2 regions of the Paraflavitalea speifideaquila genome follow, and region 2 is predicted to be linked to the other one. Evidence: riboswitches for the same ligand, from Rfam matches in the RefSeq annotation. Region 2 holds a riboswitch; the other holds the start of a gene.
What was found. A riboswitch is a leader RNA that binds a small molecule or an ion and turns the genes downstream of it on or off. The one in region 2 is predicted to bind thiamine pyrophosphate.

Region 1: it holds a riboswitch for thiamine pyrophosphate, as region 2 does, so the genes downstream of both, RS881_RS57150 (class I SAM-dependent methyltransferase) here and RS881_RS52890 (carboxypeptidase regulatory-like domain-containing protein) in region 2, are expected to answer to the same signal.

Annotation. Positions count from the first base shown of each region.
Region 1 covers NZ_CP135920.1:8,312,325-8,320,983, forward strand. The annotation lists gene RS881_RS57140 (thiamine phosphate synthase) at 1-115, opposite strand, end outside; gene RS881_RS57145 (AIR synthase-related protein) at 128-1,069, opposite strand; gene RS881_RS57150 (class I SAM-dependent methyltransferase) at 1,185-1,889, opposite strand; TPP riboswitch at 1,971-2,065, opposite strand; gene RS881_RS57155 (outer membrane beta-barrel protein) at 2,187-3,137, opposite strand; gene RS881_RS57160 (hypothetical protein) at 3,157-4,053, opposite strand; gene RS881_RS57165 (hypothetical protein) at 4,074-4,283, opposite strand; gene RS881_RS57170 (carboxypeptidase regulatory-like domain-containing protein) at 4,303-4,995, opposite strand; gene RS881_RS57175 (hypothetical protein) at 5,183-5,320, opposite strand; gene RS881_RS57180 (hypothetical protein) at 5,275-5,739, opposite strand; gene RS881_RS57185 (hypothetical protein) at 5,898-6,053, shown strand; gene RS881_RS57190 (outer membrane beta-barrel protein) at 6,311-7,312, opposite strand; gene RS881_RS57195 (porin family protein) at 7,339-8,659, opposite strand, start outside.
Region 2 covers NZ_CP135920.1:7,716,193-7,724,851, reverse strand. The annotation lists gene RS881_RS52925 (AAA family ATPase) at 1-316, shown strand, start outside; gene RS881_RS52920 (hypothetical protein) at 358-579, shown strand; gene tnpC (IS66 family transposase) at 1,090-2,676, opposite strand; partial or broken gene tnpB (IS66 family insertion sequence element accessory protein TnpB) at 2,851-3,233, opposite strand; gene tnpA (IS66 family insertion sequence element accessory protein TnpA) at 3,237-3,554, opposite strand; gene RS881_RS52900 (head GIN domain-containing protein) at 3,917-4,627, opposite strand; gene RS881_RS52895 (head GIN domain-containing protein) at 4,663-5,319, opposite strand; TPP riboswitch at 5,559-5,677, shown strand; gene RS881_RS52890 (carboxypeptidase regulatory-like domain-containing protein) at 5,758-6,711, shown strand; gene RS881_RS52885 (TonB-dependent receptor) at 6,708-7,844, shown strand; gene RS881_RS52880 (hypothetical protein) at 7,838-8,173, shown strand; gene RS881_RS52875 (DUF6807 domain-containing protein) at 8,370-8,659, shown strand, end outside.

The DNA of each region.
Region 1 (8,659 bases), 600 kb from region 2:
ATACCTGGATAATATCCACCCCTCCGGCAATTGCTTGCTGAACAACTGGCAATACCCTATCTAATCCCCTGGCCGGATCAATAATCAGGTATAGCCCTCCGCTAATTGTTTTCATAGGTTTCATCACTTATTTCCATCCTCGTTTTAAAGCATTATAAAAGGCGGCCCAATAAGGATCGGTAGCAGGATGGTTCAATGCCATAGGTTCATCATCCCCATATATAAACATCCCTTTTTCTTGGGCTGTGAGGTAACCTACTACCACAGCCTTTATTCCTCCGGCCTCCAAACGCTGCATTACTTCCTGTTGTTGATCCGGACTTGCTGCAATGATCATCGACCCGGCGCCCACCGAAAAGAAAGGATCAATACCAAACAATTGGCATATGGCTTCCTGTGCTTCTCCACCGGGTAGTTGGTCCGCTGCTATCCAAACTCCGCAGCCCGCGGCCGTAGCCAGTTCATAGATGGCCCCCAATACGCCACCTTCTGTAACATCGTGCATCGCTGTCACCTGTTTACCGGGATTGCCCATTGCCGCTGTTAGCCCTGCAGGCAAACAACTGGTTTTGTAAAACATTTCACCAGCAGCATGATAACATTCTACTCCACAGTTATTCTTAACCGTTTGTGGAAAGCTAAGCGCCAGGATAGCACTGGCCAGCATAGCAGCTTCTTGTGTAACGATGATCACATCACCCGGTTGTGCATACTTGCTTACCAAAAATGTATTGGAAGGGGCAATTGCTATCATAGTACCGCCTCCGGCCAGGGTGGATTTCTGGCCTTCTGCTACACCCGTATGCCCACCCGTAATGGCAACACCTATGTCTTTACAAAAACGGTGAATGTATTGCCAGTATACTTCAAATTGCGCCCCCGTGGTTTGTCCCGGCAGGTTAAATACCAGTTGCGCATACATCGGCGCAATGCCCGTAGTAGCCATATCATTGGCCATCAGATGAACCGATAGCCAGGCCGATTCCTGCAAACCCAAGGTAGGTATTAAGGAGAGTGGGTCGCTGGTCAATGCCATGTCCATGCCATTGGGCATATTGATGATGCTCACATCAACCCCGTATTGCGGTCCCGTTCTTACCTCTCTTCTTTGCGCACCACAATACGGATAAATGGTTTGATTAAAAAGGCATCTTGTATTTTGCCACTATCTGTAAGACTATTCATTACAGGTCATTGAATTTTACATGCAGACCAAAGAAGTCGCCATAGGGCACGCCCCATTTCTGTACCGGAAACCATTGGGGAAGGCCCGTACAGGTCCACTCAATGCTGTAATCCCGGCCTTTCAATGCTTCGTGCATGAGGCGCATCAGTTGGGCTGGTGTATAAAAAGTGGCCGTTAAGTAGAAAGGGTTTTTGCCAAATAATTCCTGTACCCGCCTGCGCACTACCTTGGGCGAGTTGCGGTTCATCATACCAAATACGATCCCATACCGCCCTACGCGGGCGGCCTCCTGAATGACCTGTATCGGATTGCGGTAGTATTCAAAAGTGGTGATAAAGGCAAGCGCGTCAAAACTATGATCCTTGAAAGGCATATGGTGCGAGTCGGCAAGTACCAGGTTGCCATCAAACAAGTGTACGCCCTGGCCAAGCATGAAGGGCGAAATATCACCACCCGTGGCCTCAATGCCAATCGTATGCCACCAACGTGTAAAGCGGGTAGTGCCGCATCCAAACTCCAGCAGTGTAGCCACCCGGCTGTCTTTTTTAATCAGTCCGCCGATGACTTTCTTTTGCCATACCTCGGCCCTTTTATAACGCCCCTCATACCATTGCTCATAAGTATCTGTATGCTCCCGGTTGAAAAACCATTCTTTCCGGCCCTGCCAGTTGCGCAGGTTGTTCGTTAATTGCTGAATTTCCATGGTATCCTATTTTAGTAAAAAACAAAAGGCCACATTTCCATGCGCAGGAAATGTGGCTTACTATATTTTAATAAAATATTCGTTGGGCCCATTTGCATTTCCTCCGCTGGCATTAACCAGATCAGGTTCCCGGGTATCATCTCAGCCTTTTATTAAAGGCACCCCGATGCATTGATGTATGCCAAAAGTATTATTGTTTCGCTACATAACAAAATACTGCTCCTTCCATACAGCAAGTGCCAGGCCCCAATAGGTTGCCCGGCACGACTGTTACACTACTACTTTCGTGGATATATACTATCTTCCTATGATCCGCATTCCGCCAGCTGGCGTGGCTGGCCCAAGGCCCATTTTACTGAGGCTATACGTGAAGCTGAGCAGGAAATAACGTTGCAAAGTTTTGACCCGGCTGTCATCAATATAGTTCTGGTTACTGGTACGGCTGATATTCACATTCTCATTGAGCAGGTCAAAGGCTGTCAACTTGAGTTCACCCCGGTTATAACGCAGGAATTGTTTACTGATCGAAGCATTCCACAATGGCACCCGCAGGTTAAAACCTTCCGCCAGCCGGTTATTGATCGTGTACGTAAACTCCGTATTGAAGTAGAAGCTCTTGGGCAATTGCCAGTTCACATCGGCTCCATAATTCTGTGAAAAGTAAGTGGTATTCAAGTTGCTTTGCAGGGAATAGGCACTCTTGTTATAGCTGACACCCGCATTGAGCGAAAGATCAAACTTATCGGTAGGGCTCATATCGAGCAGTACGGAAGGGCCAAGGGTTAATGTTTTAATGGTATTACCCGATCCATTAATAAACTGCTTCCCTTTATCGTACCCAACATTCGAGGAAATATTTACTGTGCCTTTCAAGAACCGTACAGGCAACCCCAGGCTCACCGAACCATTCACACTGTAAACCCCATCTACATTCACCGGGCGTGTGCGTTTGATACCCAACGCATCGATGGTGTCGTAATTCACGATCTTATTATTGGTTTGCCGTACAGTAAAGAAGGCAAATAAGTTTTTATTCCTGAATGGATTGACCGACATGAAATTGAGCGTCGCCGAATGTGAATACTCCTGTTTCAGGTCCGGATTACCATCCTTGATATTGAGCGGATTGCTGATATCGGGCACCGGCGACAATTGCGACATACTGGGCTGGTTGGTGCTGGCAGCGTAATTTATCTGCAGGTTCTTGAACTTGGTGAAGTTATACTGGAAGCGGGCACTGGGCAGTATATTGTAAAGGTTTGATTAATCAGGCTGTCTTTGGTACCTGCAATGATACTTCCTTCCAGCTCGGCCTTTTGCCAGTTGGCCCCAACCGCAAAATTCCATTTCTTAAACTGACTGCGCCACCGAACTCCCGCATTGGTATAACCATAGGTATTCTCATAATGATTGGAAAGATCTTTATTAATAGCATCATGTTTGCCACTCGCTTTATTATAATCCCAGGTTGTTTTTCGGAACTGCTTTTGCTAAGGCTATTGCCTACACTAAGCTCCAACAACGAATTTTTAGTAATGGGCTCAGTATACACAGCCCGCACATTATAGCTACGCAGGTCGTTACTTGAACTGTTGCGCTGATCGATGGAGTCCGTTCTAAACAAGCTGCCATTGGGATTATAGAACTTGTTGACCGATAACTGTGTACCGTCCCCGTCGCTGGCATTGAGGTTGGTTTGCAGACTTAACGAGAATGTACGGCCCCGGGTACGGAACCTTTTGCGGAATAAGATGTCATTCCTGAAATTATATCCATCGCTCGAAGTTTGGCTATTGCTGAAACCCTGGTTGGCCAGGATACCATTTTGATTATGCGTGCTGTAGTCACTAACACTGCTATTTTCAGTTTGCTGGTATCCCAGCGAAGGGGATATTTTTATGGAGTGGAAGCTATCCAGTTTTATATCGGCACTTAGGTTCAGTTTATGGCTGTTATTGATATTATCACTCAGGCTGTTTGACTGCCGCTTGATCGTTGACCCATCCGGCAGGAAATAATCCTGTTGAGATTGTTTTTCGATCTTGGGATTGTACCGGTTATAAAAATAATTGCTGGTAAAGTCGGTTTTGGTGCCAATGATATCGTTGAAGTTAATACCTCCCCCAAATAGTGCGGATGCTGTTATTGTTATTACCGCCGGCAAATCCACCTAAGGAAGCGTCATTACTTGAAATGGTGACCGCCCCCACTTTGCCGCACGGCATTACCGCCACCCGAAAAACTAAGCATATCCATAAAGGAAAACCCTTCCGCATTGGTATTATTACCCATGCCAATTACAGATAACTGCCGGGCGCCTTTAAATGAGTTCAGGTTGAACTTTCCTTCATACCGGTCTGCTGTACCGCCACCCACAGAGGCTTTGCCAAACAATCCTTTCTTTTTGTCTTTTTCAGTTTGAGGTTGATCGTCTTTTCACTGTTGCCGTCATCAAAACCTGTAAGTTGGGCAGCATCACTGGTTTTATCATATACCTGTACTTTGTCCACCGCATCCGAGGGCAGGTTTTTGGTAGCGAGTTTAGGATCGGTGCCAAAAACTCCTTGCCATCTACCAGTACCCGCTTTACCTCCTGACCCTGGGCTTTCACCGTACCATCTTTGGCGACCTCAATACCGGGCATTTTCTTCAACAACTGTTCTACATTGGCATTCGGCGGCGTTTTAAAGGAGCCGGCATTGTATTGTACCGTATCGCCGATCAGCGTTACCGGTGGCGCCTCGGCTGTCACTACTACTTCATTGAGCATCTGCGCCGCATCCCGCATGATCACAGTACCTAAATCTTTGTTTTTATTGGCATCGTCTATGGCAAAGGATTTACTGCTACCATGGTAATTTACATGCGTGATCAATAGCCGGTATTCGCCATTGCCCAACCCCGCTATTTCAAAACGCCCCTTGCTATCCGTCATCGTAAACGTTACCAATGAGGAATCCTTTTTCTGTAATACCGTAATGGTAGCGGAAGCTACCGGTTGTTTGGCGATGCTATCATACAACAACCCCTTGAGTGAGCCATTCTTTTGTCCCTGCATGGCCAGGGTACAAAGGCTGATGACAATAAGCAGGTAGATCTTTTTCATGCCGGTTCTATTTTCGGAGTTTATTTGACTACGAAAATATTAGTACCTGCTATCAAAGCAGGTTAACCAGCCTTGCTTTAATGTTAATGAAGGTTAATAAATGGAAATCAAGTTGGGAAGTCTGCGAGTCCGAAAGTCCGTAAGCAAAACTCCTATCTTTCGGACTTTCCGACTTCCGGTCTACAGACTAGTTTACAGCTACATCATATTGCCGTTCCTGGTCATATACCGTGAGGATGATCTTCCATTCTGTGGTATACTGGAGCGCCAGTTCTACCTTCAGTTGCTGTACCGTTTCGGGGGCCGATAATAATTCAAAGCGCACAACAGTCGGCTTTTTTCACCGACAGGCGCTTCATATTTACCGTTGAGGATAAAGGGTTTTTCTCCTTCTATTTTAATGATCGTATTGCTGATCTGGTTGTAGAGTTCCCGGAAGCTGGCTTTGGCCTGTTCAAATTCGGCCGACCGTGCTAATTCGCAACTCCAGCTATACTGATCCCTGGGCGTGGCTGTATATTGGGTAACGATGCAATTCACCGCCCCGGCAATTTCCACCCTCGACTTATAATCTACCGCCCGGGTATGTTCCGAAAGGCGGTCACCCTTGATATTTTTGAAATGGTTGGGATAATCCTCAATCACCTTTTGCAGTGCTGCAGTTGTTTTGGTACTGAATACCCCCTGCGCCTGGAGCGAGGCGCTGCAGGCAGCAAACCACAAGAGCAGGAATATTTTTTTCATAGAGCGGATTTATGGTCGAAAAATAGGCATTCCCAACCGTCCCTGAAATAGGAAATCTACTTTTTAGGCCTCTACACAATAAAATAACAAACGGCGCGTTGAGTGTAGGTTAAACCTAAACTTTTGTCCCTAAATCCACTATTCCATGCAAAAATACGATGTATTATGACACACACCGGGCCAAGATCTGTAAAGACATCTATCGCCCCTCTTCCAACCTTTTCCGGGTCTTCAAAAGCCTATTGACCGTCCTGATGATCGGAAAATCGCCCATCAGCACCCCACTTACCAAATACCGTTTACACCAACGCTAATTGAATTAACTAACTTTAGGATGCCTCCTGCCCCAAAAAAGACAGCCCATCCCGTAGCATGAACGCTTTCAGCACTTACCTCTGAAACCACAATCTGTAAGTGCTGGGCCCCTGTGTACAACGGGGGCTATTTTTAGGTGATGCCAGGCTTAACCTGGCCGCTCGTTGCCTTAATGCCTTGCTGCCTACTTCCTAAATAACTGGCCTCCTTGCGGAGGCCAGTTATGCTTTATGAAGGGCGGGGGGATTGAACTAGTTTAATTGCGCATACGGAATTGACGGGGCGCACCACCCGGGCCACCTTCACCACGTCCTTGCTGATTGGGAGCGCCTGCGCGGTTAAGATTGTACGTAAAGGTGAGCATGAAATAACGCTTCAGCACCAGGGAACGGGTATCTCTGATATTCAATCCATCCACCGTACGGGTAATGCTTTGGTTCTGATTCAGCAGGTCGTTCACAGAGAGTTTGATTTCTCCATTCTTCTTTTTAAATACCTGCAAGGCCAGGCTTGTATTCCACAAGGGGATGTTTTGATCAAAACCTGCACCACGGCCACTATATATATTATAATCAAAATCGGAAGAATATACAAAGTGTTTCAGGAAGGTATAGCTCAGGTCAAGCCCATAGGTCTGAGTATAATATTTCTGCTCTGGCGTACCTTTTAAATTGCCTGAATAACTGATGTTATTGTAAGTAATGCTTCCATTAAGGCCCACATTCAGCCCCTTGTAATCAATATTGATGCTGGCTGTTTGAGTAATGGCTAGGGTATTGGTGAAATAAGATTGGCTCGATTGGATACCTGCGGTACGGTTGTAAGAAGCATTGTTGTTAAAGTTCAGGCTGCTTCCCTTCAGCTTGCCCTTTAGTGGCAAACCCAAGGTAATAAAGGAAGAGGCGCTGAAAGAACCATTCAGGTTTACCGGTACAATGTATTGTGCGCCGGGCGTGCTGTTGTACTTCTTGAATTTATCCGGCACTGTATCCACATTGTTTACAATCTTGTTGCTGGTATTATTGAAATTCAGGTTGGCCGAAAATAACCTGAATGTCGATACATTGAAAGAGCTATAGTTGATGTTCACGAAATTATTGTACTCCTGCTTCAGGAATGGGTTACCATTGGTAACAGAGAATTGGTTCGAGAAATCAGGGGCATCCTGCAATTGCGTAACGCTGGGTTGATTGGTTCTTCCCATATAAGAGATACGCAGGTTCTTGGTACGCGTAAAGGTGAAGTTCAGCCGGGCAATGGGTTGGAAATTAAAAAAGCTTTGATTTACCGTAGTATCCTTGAGGTAAGCGGCCTTACCGTACGATTGGTAAGATCTGAAAACTCAACAGCACCACCTACCTGGAAATTGTATTTGGTAGTTTGTATCCTGAAATTGGCTCCCGCACGGTGTTTAATATTATCATTCTCAAAATAGTTTGTCTGCGCCAGGTTCTTAATACTGTATTGCTTTCCTGTGCTATCATAATTATAAGCTACCCTATCCGAGGTATTGTGCGTATTGGTATACGCATAGTTCAATTCAATGATCTTATTGTGCCCGATAGGTTCCGTATAAGAAGTGCTGATTACGCTGGTGGAACTTTTGGTAGTGGCATCGCTGATAAAGTCCTGCGTGGAATCCTGGATCAGTTTGCCGCTAAAGTCATAAGACCGGATGGGAGAATAGGTCTTTCCTTCTGTTTCACTATTATTGATACTGTTGTTCAGCCCCAATGTAAAAGTACGGCCTGGCTTATGGAACTTCCTACGGTAAAGCAGGTTATTGTTAATATTATATCCATTGCGCTCACTGTAGTTCTGTGTCAGGATCGTATTGGCCAGGTAAGTACCGGCATTCTTGGGAGAATAACGGTAGATCGTATCCACCGAGTTATTATAGGTTTCTGCACGCTGAATGGTAGCTGTAGGCGTATACAAGATCGAGTTCATGGAGTCGATGGCTGCCTCGATACGCAAACTGAAACGGTGATTTTGATTTTTGGTATCCGTAGCTACTGCCTCACTTTGTACAGCAGAAGAGTCTTTCATGAACCGGCTGAGGTCGCTGGTTTGCTGTATCGTTTGCTCCGCATGGTTATTGGTGTTGGAATAGAAATAAGATCCTTGTACGTCAACCTTTGAAGACCACTTGTCTGTATAGTTGATACCACCCGAAAAAGCCTTGGTAATACCACCGCTGGCGCCACTGCTCAATACGCCGAAGCCCATGCCTCCACGACCACCGCCACCCCCGCCAAATCCACCACCACCAAAACCACCACCGCCGAAGCCGCCACCGCCAAATCCACCGCCACCACGGCCGCCGCCGCCGCCACCGGAGATATCAAAGAAACTAAAGCTTTGCTTATTGATATTATTAGCAGCACCCAGGATAGAAATACGGCGATCACCATTAAAACGGCTGAAATTGAAACTTCCGTCATACCGGAAATCTTTTCCTTCTTCACTATAACCACCACCCAAGATGGCCCTTCCAAAATAACCTTTCTTCTTGTCTTTCTTTAACTTGATATTGATCGTCTTGGAACGGCTGCCATCATCAATACGCGTAAACTTAGCCTGATCACTCATATCATCAAATACC
Region 2 (8,659 bases):
CACTAAAGTCTCAACAGTTGGATTATCTGACGGATTTAGAAGTATTTTAGCGCTAACTGGAGATCTCGTGTGGAGACTGATAGAGGCATTTCCTGACAGTAAGAATCCTTTAAATGAGCAAGGCGTCGTTCTGATTGATGAACTGGATATTCACTTACATCCAACTTGGCAGAGAACAATCGCAAACCTTTTACGGAGAACTTTTCCTGCAATACAATTTATTATGGCAACCCATAGTCCTTTAGTAGCTGCAGGTGCGGGAGAAGATGCTATAACCTATCGATTTTATAAAAAATCGACGATAAAATTGTTGTAGCTCAGATTAGAAGTATTTATGCTAAAAGCGTTGATCAGATATTGCAAAGTGAAGCTTTTGGACTTGTTTCAACCTTTTCTCCCGAGGCTCAGGAAAAAATCGATCGATATTATGTATTAAAGAAAAAAAAGACTTTGAATTCTAATGAGAAGCATGAGCTTCAAATGGTCATTCCATTTATTCAGGAAGCTCTAGGGTTCAATGCAGAAGAATCTGAAACGGAAAAGAGTTTAAATGAGTATATTTCAAAAAATTGGCAATGATCAATGTTAAGAGAATAAAAGAGCCAACTATTCTTCTTAATAATAAAAAAAAGTGGGTTATCGATTATTTTAAAGCTTTGAAAGCGTTTCGGTTAACTCCTACTAGAAAAATAAGGAGAGTTTACGAAGAATAGAAAATAAATACAATAATCTCGAGGTCAAGGTCGCGTTAAAAAGATGTTTGCTAATAAATGCGCGTATTGCGAAAGCTACTTGATGCACGTTAGTTATGGACATATCGAACATTTTAAGCCTAAAGCGAAGTACCCTCAATATTGTTTTAGTTGGGATAATTTATTATTGGGATGTGAAGTATGTAATGGGAAACGCTATAAAGGAATTAAATTTCCTTTAAAAAAGAAAATGGGCCACTTGTTAATCCAGTAAAAGAGATTCCTGAAAATTTTCTTCTATTCGAGTATGATACTGCGACAGGAACAGCCAATGTCATTGGTAAGTGTGTCTCCGAGTAGCCTAAAAAATCGTATTGTTTAGTTGCCTAATTTTGCTTTAAGCCTTAGTGATGGCTTGTGTTTTTTTCCACTGGTGGGGTAAGAGTTTCCTGAGTTGCGCGGTAGTCATCTCGTTGATGTTATGACTAAGCACTTCGCGGAGCCACTCATAAGGGTTTACGGTATTAAGTTTGCAGGTAACCAGCAGCGAGTATAAGAGGCCTGCTCTTTTGGCCGCTTCATGCGAGCCACAGAACAGGTAGTTTTTGCGTCCGACAGCCAGGTTTTTCATACAGCGCTCTATGGGATTATTATCAATATGCAAATGATTAGTAGAGGCATAGAGACTTAAGCCGTCCCAGCGTTTGATGCTGTAAGCTATAGCCTGTGCTATAGGGCTTTTCGGTTTTAGCTTTACATACTCCTGCTTCATCCACTCTCCCAGTTCTTTTAAAATAGGCACAGATTGTTCTGTCCGCCGCACTTTGATCTGGTCCGGGTTGAGCTGCTCTTCTCTACATTGCTCCTCGATCTTATAAAGCTTCGCTATCTCGGTCAAAGCATATTCTGCCCGAACTTTATCATTGCCTTTCGCCTCATAAAAATGACGACGGGCATGGGCCATACAAAAGAACACATGTATTCCTTTGATGTCCAACTCTTCATAGACATCATAACCATCTACCTGCAAGTGACCCTTAAAATGTTGTAAGATATGTTTGGCTGCCAATGTATCCCTCCCCCGATGATAATCAAAGTAGATCAGTTGCCCGTTATGCGTTAAGTACGTCCAGTAATACCCCTGGTGGGTATCTTTCTTCTTATTCCTGTCCAGAACCTGTATGGTTGTTTCATCACCATGCCAATAATCATATTGGTACATCTCATGCAGGTGCAGATGGCCCAGTGGCGCTACCACGTTCGCAACCTGCCGTACCCAATCGGTAATGGTTGAATAAGCAATGGTGACATTACTTCTCTTGAAGCAGTCCAACTGACGATTCAGCGGTTTATGATCTATAAACTTATCTATAATGATCTGTGCTAACAACTCCGGCGTGGCAATGCTCTTAGACAAGGCTTGCTCTGGAAGATGCGCCTGCACTATACGATGCTGATCAGGCCGTTCTGCTACAGAGCATTTATACTGAGGGATAATAGTACGTTGGAGAAATATTTCTCCCGGCTTCCAGCCAAGCTGTTCCTTTACTTCTTCTCCCACCTTCTCGCATCCGCTCACATCTTCCGGAGGCTCTATCACGGTCTCTTCCACCCGTAGATGATCCGGAAAGGCATTGGCTAACCCGTTTTCCCGTTGAACCTGTTTTTGCTTTACGTAACTTATCTTTTGAACATCAGCAAGGTTGGTTGCTTTATACCCCTGCTCAAAGGAAAGGCCTAATTCCTGCTGTTGCTGTAAAGGGGAAGGAACAAACTTCTCAGTCTTAAAACCACCCAGTAACTTCGTTAGTTGATACAATTGATATTGAAGCTGCGTTACCTGATCGCGTAATTCTTTATTGCTTTGTAATAGCTCCTGGTTGTTTTGTGGTAATTGTCCATTATTTTGTTGCTGTAGTTGCAGCATTGGAAGCAGTTGCTCATAGAGCGCTTTGTAATCTATATTTTCTGCTGCTGCTGACATTATACAAAGATAGCCCGGCTATGCATTTAAGCTATATCGTATAACCGAAAGTTATACAGCCGATGCGTGGATAAACCCGCATTCAAAAATGATTTTAAAAACAGCACCAAAAATGTGGATAACCCGGCCTGTTTTTCTTAAAATAAAAAACGTTGCCATTTTTCGATGGCAACGTCAAATATATTCAACCCATGATCCATAAGGATTACATCGTACCGATGTACCGCTTTCGAAAAACGCTTTCTTCAAAGAAACGCCCTGTAAGATCATACTTAATTGTTTAGCCGTAATACTACTGTGAGTGCCTTCCATAATACCTGCCGGTAACTCAAAGGTACCTTCCTCTAATCGCTTATAGTATAAGCTAAAACCATCCCCTTCCCATTCTAACGCCTTCAGGTGCGTTTGCCGTTTGTTCAAAAGATAAATACATCACCCGTCTGAATTTCCATTCCCAGTTCGTTGGTAACAAGCCCGCTCAAACCGTCAAAACTCTTCCTTACATCCGCCCACTTATGATACAACCAGTAATGGGTGCCGTTGTTGATCTGTAACATAAGTTAACTGATTAAAGCTTTTAAAAAACTCACAGATGGCTCCCGGTAAAAACGGATGCCCCGGTATTCCGCAAAGAGATCCTGGGAAATGGAAACCTCTTGCTGCCCTGTCACTGTTAGCAAAGTGAAACTACTTTGATTCTCCATCGGCTTATCTTCCAACCGGGCGTGATATTTCTTCTGCCAGTAGTGATATGTACCAGGTGAAAGATCATACAACTCACAAAAATCTTTTACTGTCATCGAACTGGCTTCATGTTCAGCTATCAACGCGAACATTTTTTGCTCCTTCGATAAGCCACTTGATTGCTTTTGTTCCATACGTTTACATTTTTGATAAGCCCAAAAAGTAAACTTTTATAATATCTTAATTTTTAGCTACTCGGAGGTACACATTGGTAAAGGCGCTAGAGGGGAAACTACAGAAAATTTATTAGGCCTAAATCGACCCGAATTGGTGCTTCATAGGAGTAAAATAGTAAGAAGAATGGCAATAGTTGCAATTAATGCCTCGAAAGGTGACGTGGATGCGCTCGCTGAAATGCGAAAATATATTCAAACAGATGAAGAGTATTCTGCCTTTGCTAAAGTTTTATATAGTCACTTTAAGTTGCCATAAAAAGCGTTAGGTGAAAACCCAACGCTTATGTACCCTAATATATGTGAAAATTGAAAAGAAAAACTTAGCCTCGTCTGGACACACTACTGGCGCCACTGGTTCTTAGATCACGGATTACGCCATCGCCTTTATAGTATACACCGCTGGCGCCGGAAGCGCGGGCGTTTAATTCTTTGTTGACGGTAACCTTGATATCGGAAGCGCCACTGGCTTCGGCATCGCAATTATCGGTCAGCAGGTCAAAGCCTTTAAAGTCACTGGCGCCATTGGCATCAATCTTCAAGGTGGTAACCTTACCCTGCACTACGGCATCAGAGGCGCCACTAAGGCGAATATCCAGTACATTGGCTTCCACGGCTCCTTTGAAATCACTGGCACCTCCCATTGAAATAACCAGTTCATTGGCCTTAATGGTGCCGGTTACAACCACATCACTGGCGCCGGAGGCAGTCAGTTTGTCGAGTGTTTTGAATGACACATATACTTTCAATTTCTTATTGCCTTTCCACCACCTCATATCCTCGTCATAGTAGATCCTTAATACACCATCTTCCACCACGGTTTTAATGCGGTCCCTGAATTCGGGTCTGGCGGCACTTACAGCCAGCGCTTCTTCATCGGATTGGGACAGGTAGAGGTCGATAGCATTGGTGACTTTGATAGCATGAAAGCTGCCTATACTCCGGGGTTGTGCATTCTCATCATTGATCACTTGCTTTTGCGCCATTATGGCAACCGGCAGGATCATCAGTAAAAACAAACCTATCTTTTTCATGTTGTGCTTTGTTGGTATTTATAGAGGGCTACAAGTTAGCCCTTTTTCGATACGCTACCACCGCTGCTGGTTTTTACATTGCGGATAACGCCATTGCCTTTATAAGAAACATTACCGCCGCTGGAAGCTTCGGCCGACATTTCCTTGTTCATGGTGATCTGTATACCTGCACCACTGCTTACATCTGCATCGCAGGTGCTAACCGCCAGCTCATAACCATGAAAGATACTGCCGCTGGAGCCATCTACCTTTAAAGTGCTGGCGGTGCCGGAAATATTTACCACTGATCCGCTGCTTTGATCTACCGTGAGGGTACTGAAATTGACTGCTCCTTTGAATACGGCGCCACTGGAAACATCCAGGTTCAGTTTATTGCCTTTCAGTTCACCTTCTACGCTTACACTGGCTCCCGCATTTACATGCAGATCATCAATGTTTTCGATGGAAACGTAGGCAACGGCCTCTTTGTTACGGTTGTTACGGTTTTTCCAGAACTTCAGTGTCTCTTCCTCAAAATAGATCTTCAATACCCCATTTTCTACCCTGGTAATGATCTTATCGCGAAATTCTTCTTTGTTGGCGCTGACGGCTACGGCTTCTTTACCCTGGCTTAAATATAGTTTGATACCAGTAGATACTCTGATAGCATGAAAGCCTGAAACGTTTCTTACCTGGGCCAGGGGATCATTCACTTGCTTTTGGGCCAGGAGGGCCAGGGAAAAAGGAGGCTTATCCCGAGTATTCCGATCTTTTTCATAATTAGCATTTTAGAAATAGACTGAGTCAATTTTTGAATGTTGCATCTGCAGCAGCAGCTTGAAATCGCAACGCGCTACACAAAACTGTGACGGTTTACAAGGAGAGAATGTTACAATTCTTCTAAAAAGTTTTTTTGCCTGTATCTTTGCGTCCTCTTTGGCCAAAGAGGTTTTTCAGATTCCCGGGGTGCTTTTTCCGATTACCCTTTCACCAGGGCGGAAAAGGCTGAGATTATACCCGTAGAACCTGACCAGGGTAATGCCTGCGCAGGGAAGGTAGGTCCTCTTCTATTGTCTACACTTCGCTTTCGCAGCATTTTCTCTTAAATCATTTTTTCACTCAAAATCTTTACGAAGATGAAAAAAATGCTTTTGGGGATTTGCTACTTATTGATTTCCCATGGGTTATCAGCTCAGCAGATTGCGGGCTACGTAACCGACGCATCCACCGGAGGCCCCGTAGCATTGGCCACGGTAGAATTATCGAATATTGCCACCATTACCACCAATGAATCGGGGCAATTTGTATTTAAGAAGATCAAACAAGGACAGTACCGCTTGCGGGTGACCAGTATTGGGTACCAAACCACGGAAACCACGGTTTCGCCGGGCAGTATTATTCAACCTATCAAGCTGAACCGGCTGAACCTGTTTATGCAACCGGTAGAAGTACGGGCCATCCGTGCCGGTGAAAAAGCCCCTTTTGCCAAGACCGACCTGTCCAAAAAAGAGATCGAAAAGATCAATACAGGGCAAGACCTCCCGTTTATCCTTAATCAGACACCTTCGGCTGTGGTTAGTTCCGATGCAGGCAATGGGGTAGGATATACCGGCATCCGTATTCGAGGTACCGATGGTACGCGTATCAACGTTACTTTGAATGGCATCCCGTATAATGATGCGGAATCGCAAGGCAGTTATTTTGTAGACCTTCCCGACTTCACCTCTTCTGTAAACAATATACAGATACAGCGCGGGGTAGGTACTTCTTCCAATGGCGCCGGCGCCTTTGGTGCTACGATCAACCTTAGCACCAACGAAGTGAATACTACTCCTTATGGTGAGATCAACAACAGTTATGGTTCGTTCAATACCTGGAAGCATACGCTCAAAGCGGGTAGTGGACTGATCAGTGACCATTTTACCATTGATGCCCGGTTGTCGAAGATCAGGAGTGATGGGTTTGTAGACCGCGGCGCCAGTGACCTGCGTTCCTTTTATCTTAGTGGCGCTTACCTGGCAGCCAAATCATCCATTCGATTTAATATTATTTCTGGCAAGGAAAAACATTCCAGTCCTGGAATGGAGCGCCGGAATACAAAGTGAATTACAATAAAGATTCCCTGTTAAAGCATTATTACAATAATGTAGGTCAATTGTACTTTACACAGCAGGATTCTGTGAACCTGTTTAATTCCGATCCGCGTAAGTACAATTATTTTACCTACGCTAACCAGACCGACAATTTTCAACAAGATCATTACCAGTTATTCTTCAATCACGAATTCTCGTCCAAACTCACGGTGAATACGGCCTTCTTCCTTACCAAGGGGAAGGGTTATTATGAGGAATTCAAGGCCCAGGAAAAGTATAAGACCTATGGCTTGCCCGATTATAAAGTGGGTGGCAATACGTATACAAAGACCGACCTGATCCGGCAGCTATGGCTGGAGAATGATTATTATGGACAGATATTTTCGGTTCAGTATAAAAACACAGCCGATCAGTTTACTGTTGGTGGTGGCTGGAATAGGTTTGACAACCATCATCACGGAGAGGTGATGTGGACGCAGCTGGGTGGTGTTCCGAACGATTACCGGTGGTACAACCTGGAAGCTTTTAAAACGGATGTGAATGCTTATGCCAAATACCAGCATAAGTTCTCGCCCAATTGGGAAGTCTTTGCAGATATGCAGTACCGGCGTGTACTGTATGATATTGGCGGTTTCCGCAAGAACCCCACGCTGAAAGTGCGCAACACTTTTGACTTCTTCAATCCGAAAGCAGGGATTACCTATGGCAATGGCGGTTTCCTGGCTTACTTGTCCTACGCACAGGGTAATAAAGAGCCTAACCGCGATGATTTTGAGGCGGGGCTGACGCAGCAACCTAAGCCGGAACGATTGCATGATTTTGAATTGGGCTTCTCTAAAAAGAGTGATTGGTACAACCTGGGCGCTAATATTTATTATATGCTCTATAAAAACCAGTTGGTGCAAACAGGTAAGATCAATGATGTGGGCGGCTATACGCGTACCAATGTGGACAAGAGCTACCGGTTGGGTATAGAGCTACAAGCTGGTGTGCGCGTGGCGCAGTGGTTGCAACTGGGGGTAATCTTACCATCAGTGGCAACCGTATTAAGGATTTTACGGAGTATTATGATGATTATGATAATGGCGGTCAGAAAGCGGTACCCCATGGCAATACCAATATTGCTTTTTCGCCCAATGTGGTAGCTGGCGGTAATGTGACTTTCATTCCTGTGAAGGACCTGGAGGTTACTTTCCTGGAGAAATATGTAGGCCGCCAGTACCTGGACAATACTTCCAACAAACAACGTAGCCTGGCAGCTTATTTTGTACAGGATGCGCGGGTGATATATAGTTTAAGGAAGGTTTTTACCAAAGAAATATCGCTGATTGGGCAAGTGAACAATATGCTGAACCGGAAATACAATTCCAACGGGTATACGTATAGTTATCAGGCTGGCTCATTGATCACGGAGAACTTTTATTTCCCCATGGCCGGCACCAATTTCATGGTAGCATTGAATATTAAGTTGTAAAACACCTATAGAAAATCCAACCGTTAAATGCCACAGTTTAACCTTTCAAATGGTTATACTGGGGCATTTCTCATGTAGGTTTTCAGTACATTTATGTTATATCCCCCTGCGCATGAAAGGAATACAGGTACTATGCATAGTAAGCTTACTAATTTGCCAATCACTATTAGCCCAACCGTCAACGTTCACCCTTGAAGTGAAGGCCGGAAAACATACCCGGTATCAAACCCCGGTATATGTAAACCTGCCCAAGGCATTACCAGCCGGCAATTTATATACCCTCAAAAATACCAAGACAGGTAAACAGGCCATCGGGCAACTCATAGATAGCGTAACGATGGTATTTATATTGCCGGACAGCCTGGGGCCTGGTTCCTGGAGCAACTATACGGTAACCAAACTGGCCCGGAATAAAGCGCCTAAAAATGCAGTGACCATTACTCAAACAAAAGCCGGGTTGCAGGTAAGTGTTAAAAACAAACCGAT